One region of the Cupriavidus sp. UME77 genome, then DNA from elsewhere that is predicted to be linked to it. Evidence: riboswitches for the same ligand, from Rfam matches in the RefSeq annotation. Region 1 holds a riboswitch; the other holds the start of a gene.
The links. Region 1 has a riboswitch for glycine ahead of gcvT (glycine cleavage system aminomethyltransferase GcvT). Riboswitches for the same ligand answer to the same signal wherever they lie in the genome.
Positions count from the first base shown of each region.

Region 1 (10,674 bases):
GCCGCCGTCGAAGCGCAGCAGGTGCTTGCGGCTATAGCGATTGCCGAGGAAATCCTGCTCGCCACGTTGCCAGAGGATCTCTGCGGTGTACTGGGCCATGTCTTCTCTCTCCATCAAGGTGCCCGCCAAGGCTGAATGCTGATAGCTGATTGCCTATCGTTTAGCGCGCGTCACGCCCCGTGCGGCACGCTTTCGCCATCCCGCAGCCCGAGCCGCTGGTTGGCGGGGACCGCCACATCGATCAGCTTCGGCTTGGGCAGGTTCAGTTGCCCCATCATCTCGATGAACTGGGTACGCGTGCGCCCGGCCACGCGGCTGTTGTTGGCGCGCTCGAAGCCGATGGTGGATGCGGTGCGGCCCTTGTAGTCGTGGGCGGGGTAGACCACGGTGTCGTCGGGCAGGGCGAAGAGTTTCTGCGTGAGGCTGTCGTACAGCGTGCCGGCGTCGCCGGACTGGAAGTCGGTGCGGCCGCAACCGTCGATCAGCAGCGCATCGCCGGTGAAGACGCGGCGCACCAGGCCGGCGGGCGTGGCCTCTTCCCACAGGTAGCTCATGCTGCCGGCGGTGTGCCCCGGCGTATGGATGGCGCGCAGCGTCTGCGTGCCGAACTGCAGCGTGTCTGCGTCGATCAGCTGCTTCTGCGCGGGTTGGATGTCGCAGCCCGAGGGGGCTGCGGTACGTGCGCCGGTTTGCAGTGCAACATGGCCGGCCGAGGTGATATGGTCCGCATGGGCATGGGTCTCGACCACCCACGCCAGCGTAGCGCCGCAGGCCTGCAGCAGCGCCATGTCGCGTTGCAGCTGGTGGTCCACCGGATCGATCAGCAGCGCCTGGCGCGTGGCGGCATCGATCAGCAAGTAGGTGTAGGTGGACGAGGTTTCGTCAAACAGCTGATGGAAGGTCTGCATGGCCATGCCCGCTAGTGGGGAAACGCTACATGATAGCGCCGCCAGCGGGCGCGATCAGCCGATCGTCAGCACTTCGCTGATCTGCATCATGGGAACCGCATCGGTGTAATTGGGGATGTCGAGCTGCAGCTCATTGCCGGCTGCCTTGGCGGCGGCCACGAAGTCAGGCACGGACTCGAACAGGAAATGGCACATCACCGTGAAGGCCGGATCGGAACCCGGCGCGCCGGCGCCCAGCCCGCGTTCCACCGCCACGCCGCGATAGCCGGGGTGCGCGCCAAACAGCGCGATGGCACGCGGCATGTGGCGCTGCAGGTAGTAATCCATGTCAAACTTGCCATCCTTGCTGTGCGGATAGAGAAAGCTGATCTTGATCATGCCGGACTCCCGTTGGATTGGATTGGGGTGATGCCCGGCAAGCGTAGCAGAAAGCGCGCGTTCGCTTGGGCTTGCACTGCGGGGTGGCCTCAGCACTCCACGATATTCACCGCCAAGCCGCCACGCGCCGTTTCCTTGTACTTTGTCTTCATGTCGGCGCCGGTCTCGCGCATGGTCTTGATCACGGAATCGAGCGACACATAGTGCATGCCGTCGCCGCGCAACGCCATGCGCGCCGCATTCACGGCCTTCACCGAGGCCATGGCGTTGCGCTCGATGCAAGGAATCTGTACCAGCCCGCCGACCGGGTCGCAGGTCAGCCCGAGATTGTGCTCCATGCCGATCTCGGCCGCGTTCTCTACCTGCTCCGGCGTGCCGCCCATCACGGCGGCAAGGGCGCCGGCGGCCATCGAGCAGGCTACGCCGACCTCGCCCTGGCAGCCGACCTCGGCGCCGGAGATCGAGGCATTGAGCTTGTAGAGCATGCCGATGGCGCCGGCTGTCAGCAGGAAATCGATCACGCCCTGCGGGTTGGCGCCGGGCACGAAGCGGTCGTAGTAATGCAGCACGGCCGGGATGATGCCGGCGGCACCGTTGGTGGGCGCGGTGACCACGCGGCCGCCGGCGGCGTTTTCTTCGTTGACGGCGATCGCATACAGGTTGACCCAGTCGATCACCGAGAGCGGATCGGCCAGCGCGCGCTCGGCGTGCTCGGTGAGGTTGCGGAACAGGTCGTGGGCGCGGCGCTTGACCTTGAACGGCCCGGGCAGCTCGCCGTCGGTGCGGCAGCCGCGTGCCACGCAGGCTTGCATCACGGCCCAGATCTGCAGCAGGCCGGCGTTGACCTCAGCCTCGCTGCGCCACACGCATTCGTTTTCCATCATCAGCCGCGCAATGCTCTTCTTGCTGGCGGCTGCCATCTCCAGCATCGCGCGCCCGCTGCGAAACGGATGCGGCAACTGCTGGTCAGCCTCCAGGATATGCGTATTGGCTGCGCCGGCCGTGATGATGAAGCCGCCGCCCACCGACAGGTAGCGCCCCTCGCGGATGCGCTCGCCGCCAGCATTGAAGGCGTGGAACTTCATGCCGTTGGGATGCTCGGCCATGGCCTCGCGGCGGTAGAAGACGATGTGCTCCTTCTCCACGAAGGGCACGGGATGGGTGCCCAGCAGCGAGAGCGTGCGGCTGGCGCGCAGCGCGGCCAGCCGCAAGTCGATGGTGTCGGGGTCGATGGTGTCGGGCGCTTCGCCCAGCAAGCCGAGGATCACGCCCTTGTCGGTGCCGTGGCCGCGGCCGGTGGCGCCGAGCGAGCCGTACAGCTCCACGCGCACGCTGGCCACCTGCGGTAACAGGCTGTCGCGCGCCAGGCCCTGGGCGAACATCAGCGCGGCGCGCATCGGACCAACGGTGTGCGAGCTTGATGGGCCGATGCCCACCTTGAACAGATCGAAGACGCTGACAGCCACGGTAGGCTCCTGGGGTTGGCTCGCGCCGGGATCAGACCGGCGCGTCCGTGTCCTGATTGATGGGGGCGCGCCACAGCGAACCCGCCGCATTGGGCGGCGTGGGTGGCGCGTCTTTCTTTACCAGCACGCTGATGGTGCCGTCGTTCTCGAGGATCGCGAAATGCACATCGGCGACACGCTCGCACCCCGCATGGCGCAGTGCCTTGCGCAGGTCGTCGCGGGTCACGAAAGCGCGCTTCATCACGTCACCGAAGACCATGCCTTCGTGGATCAATACCTGCGGGCGCCCCTCGACGACGTTCTCGAAGCGCCGGCTGCGCCAGCTCAGCCACGCCAGCACAAGGTTGGCACTGACCAGCGTCACCGCCAGGATCAACCCGGCCGTGACGGAGTTGTCCCCGGCGTTCATGGAGTTCTGCACGGCGTTGGACAGCACCAGCAGCAGCACCAGGTCGAGCGAGGTGAGCTGCCCGATCTGGCGCTTGCCGGACAGCCGCAGCAGCACCAGCAGGCTGCCGTAGACGATCAGTCCGCGCAGGACGAATTCCCACCATGGGGCGCTGAGATTCCACATGCGTGCTCCGTATTCCGGGCACGGCCGGGTGGCCGCGCATCCACACAGAGCATAGCGCGAGGGCGATGCGCCGGGGCCGCCGCAACGCGCGGCCGCTCCGGCCTCATGCCAGCTTACTCTTGCGCGTACTCGCTCATCGGCACGCAGGCGCAGAACAGGTTGCGGTCGCCGTACACATTGTCCGCACGGCCAACGGGCGGCCAGTACTTCTGCGTGCGCAGCGCGGCCACGGGGTAGGCGGCTTCCTGGCGCGTGTACTTGTGTTCCCACACGTCGGCGGTGATCACCGCGGCGGTGTGCGGCGCATTCTTCAGCGGGTTGTCCTCGCGGTCGAAGCTGCCGTCTTCCACGCGGGCGATCTCGGCGCGGATGGCGATCATCGCGTCGATAAAGCGGTCCAGTTCGTGCAGGGCCTCGCTCTCGGTCGGCTCGATCATCAGCGTGCCCGGCACCGGGAAGCTCATGGTGGGGGCGTGGAAGCCGTAGTCCATCAAGCGCTTGGCCACGTCCTCGTTGGAGATGCCGGTGGTCTTTTGCAGCGCGCGTACGTCCAGGATGCACTCGTGCGCCACCAGGCCGTGCTGGCCGGTGTAGAGCACGGGGAAGTGCGGCGACAGGCGGCGCGCCACGTAGTTGGCGGCCAGGATGGCGTTCTCGGTGGCGGCGGTCAGGCCGGCCGAGCCCATCATGGCGATGTACATCCACGAGATCGGCAGGATGCTGGCCGAGCCGAACGGCGCGGCGGACACGCCGCCGATGCCCTGGTCGTCGCGGCGATAGCCCACGCTGTCCTGGTTGGGCAGGAAGTCAGCCAGATGCGCGCCGACCGCCACCGGGCCAACGCCCGGGCCGCCACCGCCGTGGGGGATGCAGAAGGTCTTGTGCAGGTTCAGGTGGGACACGTCGCCACCGAACTGGCCCGGCGCGGCGGTGCCGACCATGGCGTTCATGTTGGCGCCGTCCACGTAGACCTGGCCACCGTGCTTGTGCACGATGTCGCAGATCTGCTGCACGCCCTGCTCGAATACGCCGTGCGTAGACGGGTAGGTGATCATGATCGCGGCGAGGTTCTTGCTGTGCTGCTCGGCCTTCTTCGCCAGGTCTTCCAGGTCGACGTTGCCGTTCTCGTCACAGGCCACCACCACCACCTTCATGCCAGCCATCTGTGCCGACGCCGGGTTGGTGCCGTGCGCGGAGGAGGGGATCAGGCAGATGTCGCGGTGGCTTTCGCCACGGCTGGCGTGGTACGCATGGATGATCAGCAGGCCGGCGTACTCGCCTTGCGAGCCGGCATTGGGCTGCAGGCTCACCGCGGCATAGCCGGTGGCGGCGCACAGCATGGCTTCGAGCTGGTCGATCATCTCGCGGTAGCCGACCGTCTGGTCCAGCGGCGCGAACGGGTGGATCTTGCTGAATTCGGGCCACGTCACCGGGATCATCTCGCTGGTGGCGTTGAGCTTCATGGTGCACGAGCCCAGCGGGATCATGGTGCGGTCCAGCGCCAGATCCTTGTCGGCCAGCATGCGCAGGTAGCGCAGCATTTCGTGCTCGGCGTGGTGCGTGTTGAACACCGGGTGCGTCAGGTAGGCGCTCTGGCGCGCCAGGCCGGCCGGGAACGCGTCTTGCGCGGCGGCTTCGAGTGCATCGAAGCTGGGCACCGGCTTGCCGTGGGCGAAGATTTCCAGCAGGGCGACGACGTCCTCGCGCGAGGCGGTCTCGTCCAGCGAGATGCCGATGCGGGTGGCGCCGGCGTGGCGCAGGTTGATGCCCCGCGCGGTGGCCGAGGCGTGCAGGGCTTCGGTGTTGAAGCCGGTTTCCAGCGTCAGCGTATCGAAGAAGGTGGCGTTGGTGCGCGTGTAGCCCAGTTGTTCCAGGCCGCCGGCCAGCGTGGCCGTCAGGCGGTGCACGCGCTGGGCGATGCGCTTGAGGCCTTGCGGGCCGTGGTACACGGCGTACATCGAGGCCATCACGGCCAGCAGCACCTGTGCCGTGCAGATGTTCGACGTCGCTTTCTCGCGGCGGATATGCTGCTCGCGCGTTTGCAGGGCCAGGCGATACGCCTTGTTGCCTTGCGCGTCGATGGTCACGCCCACCAGGCGGCCGGGCATGGAGCGCTTGAAGGCATCCTTGACCGCCATGTAGCCGGCGTGCGGGCCGCCAAAGCCGAGCGGCACGCCAAAGCGTTGCGAGTTGCCCACCGCCACGTCGGCGCCCCACTCTCCGGGCGCGGCGATCAGGGTCAGCGCCAGCAGGTCGGCGGCAGCCACCACCAGGCCGCCAGCGGCATGCACCGCGTCGGCGATGGCGCGGTAGTCGGCCACATCGCCGTTCACGCCGGGGTACTGCAGCAGCACGCCGAAGGCATGGGCGCCGGCCGCTTCGGCGGCGGGGCCAACCTTGACTTCGATGCCCAGCGGCAGCGCGCGGGTGCGTACCACTTCCAGCGTTTGCGGCAGCACGTCGTCCGCGACATAGAAGGTGGTGGAGGCGTGCTTGTTGACGCGCTGCAGCAGCGTCATGGCTTCGGCCGCCGCCGTGCCTTCATCCAGCATCGACGCATTGGCGATGTCCAGGCCGGTCAGGTCGGTCACCATCTGCTGGAAGTTCAGCATGGCTTCCAGGCGGCCCTGGGAGATCTCGGGCTGGTAGGGCGTGTAGGCGGTGTACCAGGCCGGGTTCTCGAAGATATTGCGCAGCACCACGCCCGGGGTCAGCGTGTTGTAGTAGCCCTGGCCGATAAAGCTCTTGAGCACGCGGTTCTTGCTGGCCAGCCCACGCAGCTTGGCCAGCGCGGCTTCTTCGGTCAGCGGCGCGGTGAACTCGCCCAGCGGCATGCCGTCGCGGCGGCGGATGGCGGCGGGGATGACGGCGTCGATCAGCGCGGCGCGGTTGTCATAGCCGAGCACCTTGAGCATGTGCTGTTGCTCGGCGGCATCGGGGCCGATATGGCGGGAGGCGAAGGCGTCGCGCGCCTCCAGTTCGGCCAGCGTGGGCCGGGCAACTTGGGCGGCAGTCATGGGCAGGGGGGCGTTCATGGCAAGAATCTCGTGGGAGCGGTGCGGCGGGTGGTCGGCCCGGTCCGCGTCGCGGCAGTCTTTATCCGTCATTCCCGTGGCGCGGGAATGACGATCTGGCATCAGGCGCCGACGTTGGCCTTATAGGCGTCGGCCGACATCAGGCCGTTCACGTCGTCGCTGTTGGCCGGCTTGAGCTTGAACAGCCAGGCGTCGAAGGCGTCGGCATTGACGCTTTCCGGCGAGGCGGCGGCGGCGTCGTTGATGGCGATCACTTCGCCTGCCACCGGAGCGTAGATGTCGGACGCGGCCTTGACCGATTCCACCACGGCCAGCGCGTCGCCGGCGCCGACCGACTTGCCCACTTCCGGCAGTTCCAGGAAGACGATGTCGCCCAGCGCGTCCTGCGCGTGGTCGGTGATGCCGATGGTCAGCGTGCCGTCGGCTTCGACGCGCACCCACTCATGGGACTCGGTGTATTTCAGGTCGGCGGGGAAATTCATGGGATTGCTCCAGATTCAATTTGTTATTCAGCGCCCGCCGGGGGATGTCGATGTTCGACGGGGTAACCGCCGGCGGGCGCGCTGTGACCGGTGCGAGCGTTCAGCTCACGAGTGCCTTGCCATTGCGCACAAACGGCAGTTTAACCACAGTCGCGGCGAGTTTGCGGTCGCGGATCTCGACCTGCACCTCGGCGCCGAGCGCAACGTCGAGCGGCAGGCGGGCAAAAGCGATGGATTGGGACAGCGAGGGGCTGAAGGTGCCACTGGTGATTTCGCCTTCGCCAGCAGGGGTAATGACCTTCTGGTGGGCGCGCAGCACGCCGCCTGCTTTTCCGTTGGCCGGGCGCAGGATCAGCCCGACGAACTGCTGGGTCTTGCCACCGGCGACCAGGGCAGCCTTGCCGGTGAAGTCGCGTTCGCTTTGCAGGTCCACGGTCCAGCCCAGGCCGGCGTTGAGCGGCGAGGTGTGGATATCCATGTCCTGGCCGTACAGGTTCATGCCGGCCTCCAGGCGCAGCGTGTCGCGCGCGCCCAGGCCCGCCGGGCGCACGCCCTCGGCGATCAGCTTTTCCCACAGGCCGGCCACGTTCTCGGCTGGCACTACCAGCTCGAACCCGTCTTCGCCGGTATAGCCGGTGCGTGCCACCATGACTTCGCCAAGGGCGGGATCCTGCACCACCACGGCGTTGAACGGCTTCAGGGCTTCGCTGGGTTGCGTCGAGGGGAAGGCGCTCCACACCTTGGCGCGGGCATTCGGGCCCTGCACCGCAACGATGGCCAGCGGGTCCACGCCGTCGGGCGCATTGTCGTGGCGACGCGGCGTGATGCGCACGCCGCTATTGGTGGCGGCGTTGCGTGCGGCGATCCATTCGATATCGTTGTTGGCGGTGCCAGCGTTCACCACCAGGCGGAAATAGTCCTCGGCGAAGAAATAGACGATCAGGTCGTCGATGACGCCACCCTTCTCATCCAGCATGCAGGAGTACAGCGCCTTGCCCGGCGTTTGCAGCTTGTCGACGTTGTTGGCCAGAAGGCCGCGCAGGAAGGGGCGCACATTGGCGCCCTTGAGGTCGACCACGCACATGTGCGAGACGTCGAACATGCCGGCATCGCTGCGCACGGCATGGTGTTCCTCGATCTGGGAGCCGTAGTTGACCGGCATGTCCCAGCCGCCGAAGTCGACCATGCGGGCGCCGAGTGCGCGGTGGATGGCGTTGAGGGGCGTGGCCTGGAGCGTCATGGAATCCTCGGGGGAAGGCAAATCTCGGTTCGAAAACGAAAAAGGGCCATCCGCCGCAGGATTCGGCGCGCCATAGCGCTGCCAGATCCGCTGCGGCGGATGACCCCTCTGTCCTCGATACCTGAGAGATTACAAGGCGGGATCCCAATTGAACTGCCGGAAATCCAAACCTTGCGCGCCCCTTCGGTGGGCACGCTCACCAAGGCTGTCGACGGAATCGATCAGTGGCGGGTGCCGCTCTCCAGAGTACGGCGTGCATCGTGTGCATGTTGCAAGCCGATCCAACCAGTCCATGGTGCCTGAGAGTTTTCGGGTGATACCCCTTCGGCGGCGCAAGATCTGCGCGCTCTCCCGGTCGGATGGCGCGACTCTACAGCCAGCCTCGGGGGCTTGTCAACGCGCTCGCGCGCCAGCCCGGGCGCAGCCGCGGGCCGGCTGGCCGGCGTGTTAACATCTGCGGCTCCGATGGCTTTTGCTGTGCCGCAGGCTTCACCCGTGGCCTTGGCCGCGCCCGTGCATGTGCTGCCTTTGCCATGCGCAAAAGCCCGCGCCCGCCTTGCCGGCCATCCCGCCACCCAGCATCACCACCAGCCCTCGCATGACCCACGGACTCAACCCTGCCCAATCCGAAGCCGTTCGCTACCTCGACGGCCCCTGCCTGGTGCTCGCCGGCGCCGGCTCGGGCAAGACCCGGGTGATCACGCAGAAAATCGCGCACCTGATCGAGGACAAGGGCTTCCAGCCCAAGCACATCGCCGCGGTGACCTTCACCAACAAGGCCGCCAAGGAGATGCAGGAGCGGATCGCCAAGCTGATGGAAGGCAAGACCACGCGCGAGGGCAAGCGCATTCCCATCAAGCAGATCACGGTGAGCACCTTCCACTCGCTGGGCGTGCAGATCCTGCGCGCCGAGGCCGAGCACGTGGGCCTGAAGCCGCGCTTCTCCATCATGGACTCGGACGATTGCTTTGGCATGGTGCAGGAGCAGCTCGCCTCCACCGACAAGAAGCTGATCCGCAGCGTGCAGAGCACCATCTCGCTGTGGAAGAACGGCATGGTCGATCCCGAGACCGCCATCGCCCAGGCCGACAACCCCGACGATCACCAGGCGGCGCTGATCTACCGCAACTACGTGGCTACGCTGCATGCCTACCAGGCCGTGGACTTCGACGACCTGATCCGCCTGCCGGCGGAGCTGTTCGCGCGCAACGAAGAGGTGCGCCTGCGCTGGCAGAACCGGCTGCGCTACTTCCTGGTGGACGAGTACCAGGACACCAACGCCTGCCAGTACCAGCTGCTCAAGCAGCTCGCCGGCGGCTCGCACCTGCGCGCGCCGGCCTTCACCGCGGTGGGCGACGACGACCAGGCCATCTACGGCTGGCGCGGCGCCACGCTGGACAACCTCAAGCTGCTGCAGACCGATTTCCCCGACCTCAAGGTGGTCAAGCTGGAGCAGAACTACCGCTCCACCGTGCGCATCCTGGAGGCGGCCAACGCGGTCATCTCCAACAATCCCAAGCTGTTCGACAAGAAGCTGTGGAGCGAGCACGGCATGGGCGACCCCATTGCCGTCAACCCGATGAACGATGAGGAGCACGAGGCGGAGTCGGTCGTGTTCCGCTTGTCGGCCCACAAGTTCGAGCGCCGCGCGCAGTTCCGCGACTACGCCATCCTGTATCGCGGCAACCACCAGGCGCGGCTGTTCGAGCAGATCCTGCGCCGCGAGCGCATTCCCTATGTGCTCTCGGGCGGGCAGAGCTTCTTTGACAAGGCCGAGATCAAGGACATCTGCGCCTACCTGCGCCTGATCGCCAACCCGGACGACGATCCCGCCTTCATCCGCGCCATCACCACGCCCAAGCGTGGCGTGGGCAATACCACGCTGGAAGTGCTTGGCACCTTCGCCGGCCAGGCCAAGGTGTCGTTGTTCGAGGCGGCCATGATGGGCGGCATCGAAGGCAAGCTCCAGCCGCGCCAGCTGGAGCCGCTGCGGGTGTTCTGCGAAGCCATGGTGCGCCTGGCCGGGCGCGCGGCCAGCGATCCCGCCACCCAGGTGCTCGACGACATGATGGAAGGCATTCATTACGAGGCCTACCTGTACGACACCTTCGACGAGCGCCAGGCCCAGTCGCGCTGGACCAACACGCTGGAATTCCTCGACTGGCTCAAGCGCAAGGGCACCAAGCCCGAGGCCACGGGCGAGGGCGAGGAGGCCACCGGCTTCGACACCGCCGATGGCTTTGGCGACGAGGGCAAGAACCTGCTGGAGCTGACCCAGACGGTGGCGCTGATGAGCATGCTCGAAGGCCGCGAGGAAGATCCCGACGCGGTGCGCCTGTCGACGCTGCACGCCTCCAAGGGGCTGGAGTACCCGCACGTGTTCCTGGTCGGGGTGGAAGAGGGCATCCTGCCCCACTGCCGCGAAGACGAAGACATGAGCGACGAGAAGATCGAGGAAGAGCGCCGCCTGATGTACGTAGGCATCACGCGTGCGCAGCGCAGCCTGCACCTGAGCTGGTGCAAGAAGCGCAAGCGCGCCCGCGATACCTACTCTTGCGAGCCCTCGCGCTTTATCGGCGAGATGAAGCTCG
Region 1 covers NZ_LZZU01000046.1:96,300-106,973, reverse strand. The annotation lists gene A9975_RS18405 (OsmC family protein) at 1-99, opposite strand, end outside; gene A9975_RS18400 (MBL fold metallo-hydrolase) at 171-908, opposite strand; gene A9975_RS18395 (EthD family reductase) at 963-1,286, opposite strand; gene A9975_RS18390 (L-serine ammonia-lyase) at 1,376-2,752, opposite strand; gene A9975_RS18385 (DUF421 domain-containing protein) at 2,784-3,326, opposite strand; gene gcvP (aminomethyl-transferring glycine dehydrogenase) at 3,440-6,361, opposite strand; gene gcvH (glycine cleavage system protein GcvH) at 6,463-6,843, opposite strand; gene gcvT (glycine cleavage system aminomethyltransferase GcvT) at 6,944-8,083, opposite strand; glycine riboswitch at 8,182-8,338, opposite strand; glycine riboswitch at 8,360-8,447, opposite strand; gene A9975_RS18365 (UvrD-helicase domain-containing protein) at 8,682-10,674, shown strand, end outside.

Region 2 (10,674 bases), on a different contig from region 1:
GACGGATACACGGTGTTTATCGGCAGCAACTCCACGCTGTCCACCAATGCCGCCACCTTCCGCAAGCTGCCTTACGATCCGCTGACTGACTTCACGCCCATTACGCTGTTGTCGCGTGGGCCATGCCTGATCATCGTGCCGGCCAGCTCGCCGTACCACACGCTCAAGGCGCTGGTGGAGGACGCGCGCAAGCGGCCTGGCGCGCTCAACTACGGGACCGGCTCGGTGTCGTACACGCTCTACAGCGAATGGCTGAACGAGCAAAGCCGCATGAAGACCACCGCCGTGCCTTACAAGGGCGCGGGCGACGCGATCAACGGCGTGATGGCCGCCAACGTGGACTTCGCCGTGGTGGATGCCAGCGGCGCGATTGAGCTGGTCAAGGGCGGCAAGGTGCGCGCGCTGGCTTACACCGCGCCCCAGCGCTCGCCGCTACTGCCGGGCGTGCCAAGCGCGGCCGAAGCCGGCGTGCCGGACTTCCTGGCCTACAACTGGGTGGCAGCGGCGGTCTCCGCCAAGACACCTGCGCCCATCGCACAACGCCTGGGCGAACTGTTCGCCCAGGCCGGCGCCGCCGACGACGTCAAGGAGTATTACCAGCGCCAGTCCACCTCGCTGATCCTCTCCACGCCGGCAGAACTTCGCGACTACCAGAAGGACGAAATCGCGCGCTGGAAGCGGCTGGCAGCGATCGCGAAGATCGAGCTGCAGTAAAAAGAGAGTGCAGGGCGGCGGAGCGCAGGGGGATCATGCCCCATTCGCTTCCTCCGCGCGCGGCCCTCTCCCTGCGGACTCCGAGGCAAAAGCGTTTTCTCCGGCGCGCCTGCATCGACATCGCCTGCATCACCGTGTTGATGAACCTGGCGTGAGCCGTACGGCCGACCGTGACGATGTGACGATGTCGATCCGACCTGGCTGGCTACACGCCAGCTCCGCATCGATCTATCTTCGGATTGGGATGTTTTTCTGGACAATCCATCCGGAATCGCCTGGCTGATCTTCTGGCGGCCCTTGCCTAGACTGTCCTCTCCATTCATCCACGAAGGAGATTTTCCATGGCAGACCATTCGATCAAGGGCAAAGTCGTGCTCATCGCTGGCGGCGCGAAGAACCTCGGCGGGCTGATCGCCCGCGACTTTGCCCATCAGGGCGCCAAGGCCGTGGCGATTCACTACAACAGCGCGAGTAGCAAGGCCGAAGCCGACGCGACCGTTGCCGCTGTCAAGGCTGCAGGTGCTCAGGCCGTGGCGATCCAGGCTGACCTGACGACTGCCGGTGCCGTCGAGAAACTGTTTGCCGACGCCATCGCCGCCGTGGGCAAGCCGGACATCGCCATCAACACGGTGGGCAAGGTGCTGAAGAAGCCGTTCGCCGAGATCAGCGAGGCCGAGTACGACGAAATGGCGGCGGTCAATGCCAAGACGGCCTTCTTCTTCCTCAAGGAAGCTGGCCGGCACGTGAACGACAACGGCAAGATCTGCACGCTGGTCACGTCGCTGCTCGGGGCCTTCACACCGTTTTATGCCGCGTATGCCGGCACCAAGGCGCCGGTGGAGCACTACACCCGCGCGGCCTCCAAGGAGTTCGGCGCGCGCGGCATCTCAGTGACAGCGGTCGGCCCGGGCCCGATGGACACGCCATTCTTCTACCCGGCCGAAGGCGTCGATGCGGTCGCGTACCACAAGACAGCCGCTGCACTGTCGCCCTTCAGCAAGACCGGCTTGACCGACATCGAGGACGTTGTGCCCTTTATCCGCCACCTGGTCAGCGACGGCTGGTGGATCACCGGGCAAACCATCCTGATCAACGGCGGCTACACCACCAAGTGAGGCCGCCATGCTTGCCGTGAGCTTCATCGCGGTAGGGCTGGCGTTGGCCGCGCAGTTGGTGCGCAATTGCGGCTATCCTTCTACCTGCCGTTCGCCAGTTCGGAGGATATGGCCGGCCGCTCGGCAAGTCTGATCAATCGGCTAGGCCACCCCTGGCCCGACCATGCAGCAGGACCTTGGATGGCAGCAGCACACACGAAGGAAGCGGCTTAGAGAAGCGAGAGACATGGACCGGTTCGATCAGTACCGCGTTTTCGTCCAGGTGGCGGAGATGGGCAGCTTCATCAAGGCGGCGAATGCGCTGGAGTTGCCGCGCGCCTCGGTTTCGGCCGCCATTCAGCAACTGGAGATCCAGGTCGGTGCGCGGCTGTTGCATCGAACCACACGCCAGGTTCGCCCAACGGCCGATGGCACCCAGTTGCTGGAGCGCATACGGCCTTTGCTGGCCGATGTGGAAGACATCGACCAATTGTTCCAGGCCAACCAGCGCCAGGTGGCCGGGCGGCTCAAGGTGGACGTACCTAGCCGTATCGCCCGCCGGCTGATCGCACCGGCGCTGCCTGGCCTGCTGCGCCGCCATCCCCATTTGCAATTGGCCCTGGGCTCGGCCGATCGTGCCATCGACCTTGTGCAGGAAGGCGTGGATTGCGCAGTGCGCATCGGCATGCTGCACGACAGCAGCCTGGTGGTGCATCCACTGGGAAAAATCGCGCTCATCAACTGCGCCAGTCCCAAGTATCTGCGCGAACATGGTTCGCCCGAGCATCCGGACGAGTTGAGTAACGGCCATTGGGCCGTGGGCTATGCGTCACCGACGTCCGGGAGGGAACTGCCGTGGGAATATATGACGGCCGATGGCAGCGAACACGCCAGCAATGTGCCCAGCCGGGTGGTGGTGAACAATGCCGAAAGCTATATCGCCTGCTGCCGCTCCGGGCTCGGGTTGATCCAGATTCCACGCTTCGACGTGCAACACATGCTTGACGCCAAGGCGTTGGTGGAAGTCATGCCCTCGCACCGCGCCGCTCCCATGCCGGTTTCAATACTCTACCCTCACAGGCGCCAGCGCTCGCGAAGGCTGGCGGTGTTCGTGGAGTGGTTCGAGGCGCTGATGCGGGCGTATCTGGACGCCTGACGCCACAGCTACAGCTACAGCCAGCGCCAGATGCCCGCGGCCCATCCGGCGGACGGGATATGAGCCCAAGTTGCTGCGAGCCAGACGACGAGCCCGCCCAAATGCGCGTGCAAGCCGAACCCGCCGAGCCGCGCACGGCCGGCCGCGATCGCCGCGAACGGCAGATAACTCGTCTTGGACTCCCATGCGGGACAGAGATCGGGCTGGAACTGAGTGGCGCGTCACCGCGTACACGCCGCGCTGCGGATCAGCGAACCCATCAGGAGGACTGACGCGATCAGCATGACCGCGGTCACAACCGCCCAAAGGCCGTTTTCTACCGGCCATAGTGGTGCCGTAAGAGGCGGCTTTCGGTATGCCAGGATCAGCCAGCCGAGCGTCAGGACCGCAACCAGCGAATAGACGCCCCCCACCGCTTAGCTGCTTCCTACTCCCATTAAATATCAATCAATAAAATTGAACAAGTTATCCGACTAACTCATCACATTGTCGGCCTGCTCTGCCATAAAGTTCAACCCATGGACGGATCGACGCCAAAGACGACGTTCTAAATAATTCAACCAAACGGCCAAACGGCCAAATAGCCAAATAGCCAGGTAGCCAAGGAGAGAAATCATGACCAACGCTAAGCTCGAAGTCCTGACCCCGCAAAACAGCCAGCTGATCTTCATCGACCACCAGCCGCAGATGGCCTTCGGCGTGCAGTCGATGGACCGCCAGGCGATGAAGAACAACGCGGTGGGCCTGGCCAAGGCGGCCAGGATCTTCAATATCCCGACCACCATCACCACGGTGGAGAGCGAGTCTTTCTCCGGCTATACCTACCCCGAACTGCTTGACGTATTCCCCGGCCAGCAAACGCTGGAACGCACTTCGATGAACTCGTGGGACGACCAGAAGGTGCGCGATGCGCTGGCCGCCAACGGTCGCAAGAAGATCATCGTGGCCGGGTTGTGGACCGAGGTCTGCAACACCACCTTCGCGCTGTCGGCGATGCACGACAGCGACTACGAGATCTATATGGTGGCCGACGCTTCCGGCGGCACCAGCAAGGAAGCGCACGACTACGCCATGCAGCGCATGGTGCAGGCCGGCGTGGTGCCGGTGACCTGGCAGCAGGTGCTGCTCGAATGGCAGCGCGACTGGGCGCACCGTGATAGCTATGACGCCGTGATGAAGCTGGTCAAGGAACACTCGGGCGCTTACGGCATGGGCGTGGACTACGCCTACACCATGGTGCACAAGGCCGAGCAACGTACCGCCACGCCGCACGCGTCGCTTGCCCCGGTTCCGGCCCGCTGATATTCCCGGCCTGAACCCGCAGGGAAATTCCCCAGGCAGTCAGACTAGTGCTAAAGTTCCGAGCCATGTCACCTGGTATTGCCCGGCGGCATCATGCAAAGTTGATATCGGGAGAGACTGCCTGGCCATGCGCCGGGCAGCGCCGAAGGAGCAACCGCCCCGGAAACTCTCAGGCAAAAGGACCGGTATCACGTGTGAACTCTGAAGAACCCCGGCGCTCGTCAGCCGGCGGTACCGAAGGAGCAAGCGATCCCCGTCACTCCCAAAGTGGCGTATCGTGAATCTCTCAGGTCAAGGACAGAGGGGGCGTCTTTTGCGCATGCCGCGCAAGAGGCTCCCATCCGACGTCCTGGAACCATAGAGATGAAAACAATTGCCGTTATCGGTGGTGGCATCACCGGCGTGACCACTGCCTACGCGCTCGCCAAACGCGGTTTCTCGGTCACCCTGCTCGAAAAACACCGCTATGCCGCCATGGAAACCTCGTTTGCCAACGGCGGCCAGCTTTCCGCTTCCAACGCTGAAGTCTGGACACACTGGTCCACCATCCTCAAGGGCATCAAGTGGATGCTCAAGAGCGATGCGCCGCTGCTGGTCAACCCGCGCCCGAGCTGGCACAAGCTGTCCTGGTTCGCCGAGTTCATCGCCGCTATTCCCCATTACCGCAAGAACACCATCGAGACCACGCGCCTGGCGATTGCCGCGCGCGACCACCTGTTTTCCTGGGCGGCGGCCGAAGGCATCGATTTCGACCTGAAGAAGGAAGGCATCCTCCATATCTATCGCGACAAGGCGGGCTTCGAGCATGCAGGCAGGGTGTCGAAGCTGCTGGCCGAGGGCGGGCTGGAGCGCCACGCTGTCACGCCGGAAGAAATGCGCGCCATCGAGCCGACCCTGGCCGGACAGTACTACGGTGGCTATTTCACCCAGAGCGACTCCACTGGCGACATCCACAAGTTCACCAGCGGCATGGCTGTGGCCATCGACCGCCTGGGCGTGCGTTGCCTGTACAACCAGGATGTCCAGTCGGTCAGCACCGATGGCCGGCAGGTCACCATCGTCAGCGGCGACGGCCAGCAGGCCGAATCGCGCGTGTTCGACGGCGTGGTCGTCTGTGCCGGCACGGCCAGCCGGGCGCTGGCGGCCAGCCTTGGCGATCGCGTCAATATCTATCCGGTCAAGGGCTATTCGATCACCGTCAACCTGAACGATGCGCAAAGCCAGGCGGCCGCGCCCGTCGTGAGCCTGCTCGACGACGAAACCAAGCTGGTCACCAGCCGCCTGGGCGTTGATCGCTTCCGCGTGGCGGGCACGGCAGAGTTCAATGGCTACAACCGCGACATCCGCGCTGACCGCATCCGTCCGCTGGTGGAGTGGGTCAACCAGTGCTTCCCCGGTGTCAGCACGCGCAGCGTGGTGCCCTGGGCCGGACTGCGGCCGATGATGCCTACCATGCTGCCGCGCGTGGGCCGGGGCCGTGCGTCCTGCGTGTTCTACAACACCGGCCACGGCCACCTGGGATGGACGCTGTCGGCGGTCACTGCGGACATGATCGGCGATGTGGTGCAGCAGGCCATGGGCGCCAGGCGTGCACATGGCCTGCAGGACGCGGTGGCGCTGGTGACCCCGTAAGGGGCCGGACGCGTTACGCGCCAAGCGCGGCCATGTTCTCCACCCGCAACGTCTGCGGGACCGACAGCGAGATATCGGCCGCGCGCAGCCGCTTCAGTATCTCGAACAGCAGGTCGCTCTTGGTCGCGGTGGCGATCCGCGGGCTGCCTACGTAGCCCGTCACGCTAAGCGTGATCCCGTTCGGCGCCAGCTGGCTGAACGTGACGGATGGCGCGGGCTTGTCGAGAATCGCTTCATTTTCCCGATAGGAGTCGAGCAGCAGTTCGCGCACCTGCTCGGGATCGATGTTCAACGGGAAGGTGAGGAGCAGCGTCGCGACCCCTTGCGTGCTGTTGCTCATCGTCACGTTGCGCAGGTTCTGCGAGATCAGCTGCGAGTTGGGCACGATCACGGTCGAGCGGTCGCCCAGCAGGATCTCCGTCGCGCGCACGTTGATGCGCTTGATGTCGCCCTCCACGCCGCCGATGCTCACCATGTCGCCGACCTTCACCGGGCGCTCGGTGAGCAGGATGAGCCCCGACACGAAATTCTTGACGATCTCCTGCAGGCCGAAGCCAATGCCCACGGACAGCGCGCTGACGATCCAGGCCAGGTTTTCCCATCTGACGCCCAGCAGCGACAGCGTCAGCAATACGATCAGCACATAGCCGATATTGCTGAACAGCGTGATGAGCGATGCGCGCAGGCCCGCTTCCATGCAGACCTTGGGCAGGAGTTCGGCGTCCAGCCAGCGCCGCACCGAGCGCAGCAGGTAGGTGCCGACCGAGAGCGCGATGACCGCGTTCAGGATGCGGTCGGGCATGATGTTGAGGCTGCGCAGCCGCTCGCCGCCGAGCATCGTCAGCAGGCTGTTGAGCAGGTCGCTTGGCGTGGTGCCGAAGCCGCCGGTCAGCAGTGCGATGACGGCCACCAGGAGCAGCAGGCTGGTGCCAATCCCCGAAAGCACCGTCGACGCCTGCGCGAGATGGCTGTCCCCGAGTCCGAACAACTGCTTGATGACCTTGCCGCTTGGATGGTGCGCGCTGAACACGCTTTCGCAGACGTCGCGGGTCAGTTGCGTCAACAGGTACAGGCTGCACAGGACGATGTCGATCCAGACGAGTTCATAGGTCAGGAAGCGTGCGAACGTGATGTAGCCGATCAGCAGCGCCATCAGCGAGGCGACGACCGTCACCGTTACGCCAGCGTGGATCAGGCCGGCGAAGGTGGAGCGCGCTTCAGGCCGCTCGCCCGCCGCCGCGAGCTTCGTGCGCACACGGTTGGCGCGCAGCAGCGCCGCGCCGATCGTCAGCACCACCACAAGCGACACCAGGCCGCGGCCTAGCAAGGTCACCTGCAGGCTTGTGTCCGCAGTCCGGTTGAGTTGCTCGAGTGTGCCGGCGATCAGCAGCAGGCCCGCGAGGACACTAGGGAACGGACGCATCGCCAGCGCGACCTTATCGGCGAGCGCGGGCACGCGCCATGAGGGATGGCGCGTGCACAGCAATGCCCGTCCCAGGCCCGCGATCAGCGCGCTTGTCAGTGTCAGCTTGCCGAGTTCGCTGATCAGGTCCTGCACCTGAGCTGGCAGTTCATAGTGCGGGGCGAAAGCAAAACACACGACCTGTACCGCGATGGCGGTCGCCGCAACCGTCGCGAGTACCGTGGCAAGCGCGAGCGCGCTGCGCCGCAGCCGGCTCTCGGGCAGGCGCGTCAGGCAGAACCATGCCAGCGCTCGCTCGATCAGGCGTCGGCCGATGGTCCAGACGCCGATCGCAAGCAGCAGAAGCAGGGCGGTGATTGCCTGCCGCCCGGGTTGCCAGGCCAGGTCCCACAACGGGGTGACTTGCCCCATGAACGCGTTTAGCCGCTGCTGGTCCTCCTGGCTTGGCGCGAACAACGGCTCCCAGAATGCCGTGCCGAGAATGCTGGCCGACCGCAGCGCGAGCTGGTTCTTCAATCGGCTGCGCTGCAGCTTGGCGATCTGCTCGGTCAGGTTGGTCACATTGCCCTTGACCTCGGCCGCTTGCTTCAGTCCGCTGTCCAGTTGCGCCTTGCGCGCGTTCAGGTCTGCCCGCTGCTGCGCGACTGCGGCTGCCTCCGGTGTGGTGCCGGCGGCGGGTGGCGGCCCGAGCACGTCGAGCTGTGCCTGCAACTGCGCACGCTGGGGCGTGAGCGCCGCGCTCAGCTTGTCGACGTCGCCTGCCAACTGGTGGATGGCGTCATCCAGCCCTTCGAGCTGCGTGCCGCTGGTGGGCGACGACGCCAGTTGCTTGATGCGGTCCTGCTCGGTCTGGAGCCGTTTCAGCTCGGCAACGGCATCCGCGCGCGATGGCGGCCTGGCGGCGGGCGCATCCGCATTCAAGGTGGTGTCGGCGGCTGCGGCTGCGGCCGGGAGCGCGGTGGGGATCAGGTGCAATAGCGCAACCAGCACAAGGCTCAGCACGAGCCTGGGGAGTTTGCTCATAGAAAGAGATAGATCCTTACTGATCGGCTTGCCGGGCCGGCAATCGCGCAGGTTCGCGTGGATTGCCATGACTCGTCAGACGGTCGATGACCGGGGGCGACGATCAGGATGTTGGGCGGCCGCGCGGAGATCGAGATGGGAGTCGATCGGAGCGCCAGGGGGCGATCTTGCCGGCGTGTGCTCTATAGTCCATCGGACTATTGGCGATGCCGCGTGATTGGCACGCCGCTTGATACGGGAGAATTGCCTGAAAGAGTCTGAATTATACAGAAGGCATCGCGCGCCCTTCGTTTTCAGCAGGCAACTGGCGCTTGCGTCACTCGACCCGTATCATCCAAGGTTTCACGCGAGCTGCATGCAAGCTCTGCTATTCTTGGTCAGCCGCTGCTGCCGCGGCGTGGGTTTTCTTGGTGGTGGTTTATTCCCGTGTGAGATCATGTCCGTCAACGCCAATGCCTCCATCTCGCTCGCAGCCCCTGTACCGATTGACGCATTCGGGTGCGCTGCGGAAAAGCTCTCCAGGGATCAGAATCTCGCCGGCAGCGAGATCAAGTTTTTCCGCAAAAGCTCGCCCGGCGAGAAGGCGAGCCAGGTTATCACTGCGGCGTCGAATCGTGGCTTTCTGGTGGGGGTTTCGCTGTGCACCGGACATCGCCGCCGGGTGTTTCATGAGAGCCGCGCGAGCACCCACGAATTTGAAAGGAATTCCATCTATATCCGGAATTTCCTTGAAGACTATAAAGCTGATTTTTATGGTTATTTCGATTTCATACTGCTGGAGATTTCCCGCACCTTTATCGAGCGCACCAGCGCGGAACTAGGCCGCTCGCGCATCCTGGGGCTGCGCAGCGCGGCGGGAGAGCAAGACCAGGTACTGGCGCATCTCGCCCAGGCGGCGGCGCCGGCACTGAGCCACCCCGGCATGGCCAGCAAGCTGTTCGTCGATCAGCTGGGCTTCACGATCGGGACCTATCTCGTCGAGCACTATGGGAATGGATCCGTCGCTACGCCCAAGACGAACCGGTTGCTGTCGCAACGCAGCGTGGCGACGGCCAAGGAAATGCTGATCGCCAAGATCGATGGCGATCTTTCCATTGCGGACGTCGCCGACGCCTGCAACCTGTCGCGTAGCCATTTCACCCGTGCCTTCCGGGATACGACTGGCCAGACACCTTATCAGTGGCTGGCGGCCCAGCGCCTGGAGCGCGCCCGCGGGCTGCTGCGCGAATCAGGACTCTCCCTGGCGGAAGTGGCCGTGGCTTGTGGCTTCTCCGATCAAAGCCATTTCACCCGCGTGTTCTCGCAATCGGTCGGCGTCTCTCCCGGCAACTGGCGCCGCAGGGTTCACGCCTGACGCGCCGGGCGCAAGGCCAATGCGTCGGCGCCGATGCTAGCCGCTGCCGAGGCACAGGACAATTGTCCCTTGGTATGGGTAGACGGCAGCCTGCTGTGCTCCACACAATGCGGCTGTGCCACCGTTGGCACTGCCACCGTCAGTGCCTGAGCAACTTGCGACCAAGCCATGAATGACTCTCAAGCCGGCAGTGCCGGCACACCTGCCGCCGGGCGCGGTAGCGCCGGTGCCGCCGGATCGCCGTGGAGCCCGCTGCGGCACAGCACTTTCCGGATGCTGTGGATCGCCACGGTGGCGTCCAATGTGGGCACCTGGATGAACGACGTGGGTGCCAGCTGGCTGATGACGTCGCTCGATCCCGATCCCCTGATGGTCGCCCTGGTGCAGGCAGCGGGCAGCCTCCCGATGTTCCTGTTCGCCTTGCCGTCCGGGGTGCTGGCCGATATCGTCGACCGGCGCAAGTACCTGATCTTCGCGCAGCTTTGGACACTGGCCGTGGCGACCACGCTGGGTGTGCTTGCGCTTACCGGCCTCGTCAACGCCCATGTGCTGCTGCTTGCTGCATTTTTGTTGAGCACCGGCGCGGCGATGAGCTCGCCGCCGTTCCAGGCCATCGTGCCGGACCTGGTCGACAAGGCGGACTTGCCGCCGGCCATTGCGCTGAACTCCCTGGGGATCAATATCAGCCGCGCGATCGGCCCTGCGCTGGGCGGCTTGATCCTGTCGTTCTCCGGGCCCGCAGTAGTCTTTCTGCTCAACGCGCTGTCGGTGCTGGGCGTGACGCTGGTGCTGTACCGGTGGAAGGCCGAGCCCGCCCGGCGGAACCTGCCGTCCGAGCATTTCTTCTCGGCGGTGCGTGCCGGCCTGCGGTACGTGGAGGCCGCACCGCTGCTGCGGGTCGTGCTGGTCAGGGCGGTCGCGTTCTTTCTCTTCGGCAGTGCCGGCTGGGCGCTGCTTCCGCTGGTGGCCAGGCAGG
Region 2 covers NZ_LZZU01000092.1:33,950-44,623, forward strand. The annotation lists gene A9975_RS35705 (tripartite tricarboxylate transporter substrate binding protein) at 1-714, shown strand, start outside; gene A9975_RS35710 (SDR family oxidoreductase) at 1,056-1,829, shown strand; gene A9975_RS35715 (LysR family transcriptional regulator) at 2,056-2,964, shown strand; gene A9975_RS38430 (NnrU family protein) at 3,186-3,377, opposite strand; gene A9975_RS35725 (hydrolase) at 3,580-4,266, shown strand; glycine riboswitch at 4,365-4,461, shown strand; gene A9975_RS35730 (D-amino acid dehydrogenase) at 4,630-5,898, shown strand; gene A9975_RS35735 (DUF3772 domain-containing protein) at 5,912-8,344, opposite strand; gene A9975_RS35740 (helix-turn-helix domain-containing protein) at 8,700-9,698, shown strand; gene A9975_RS35745 (MFS transporter) at 9,867-10,674, shown strand, end outside.
Region 2: another riboswitch for glycine. It lies ahead of A9975_RS35730 (D-amino acid dehydrogenase); the one in region 1 lies ahead of gcvT (glycine cleavage system aminomethyltransferase GcvT).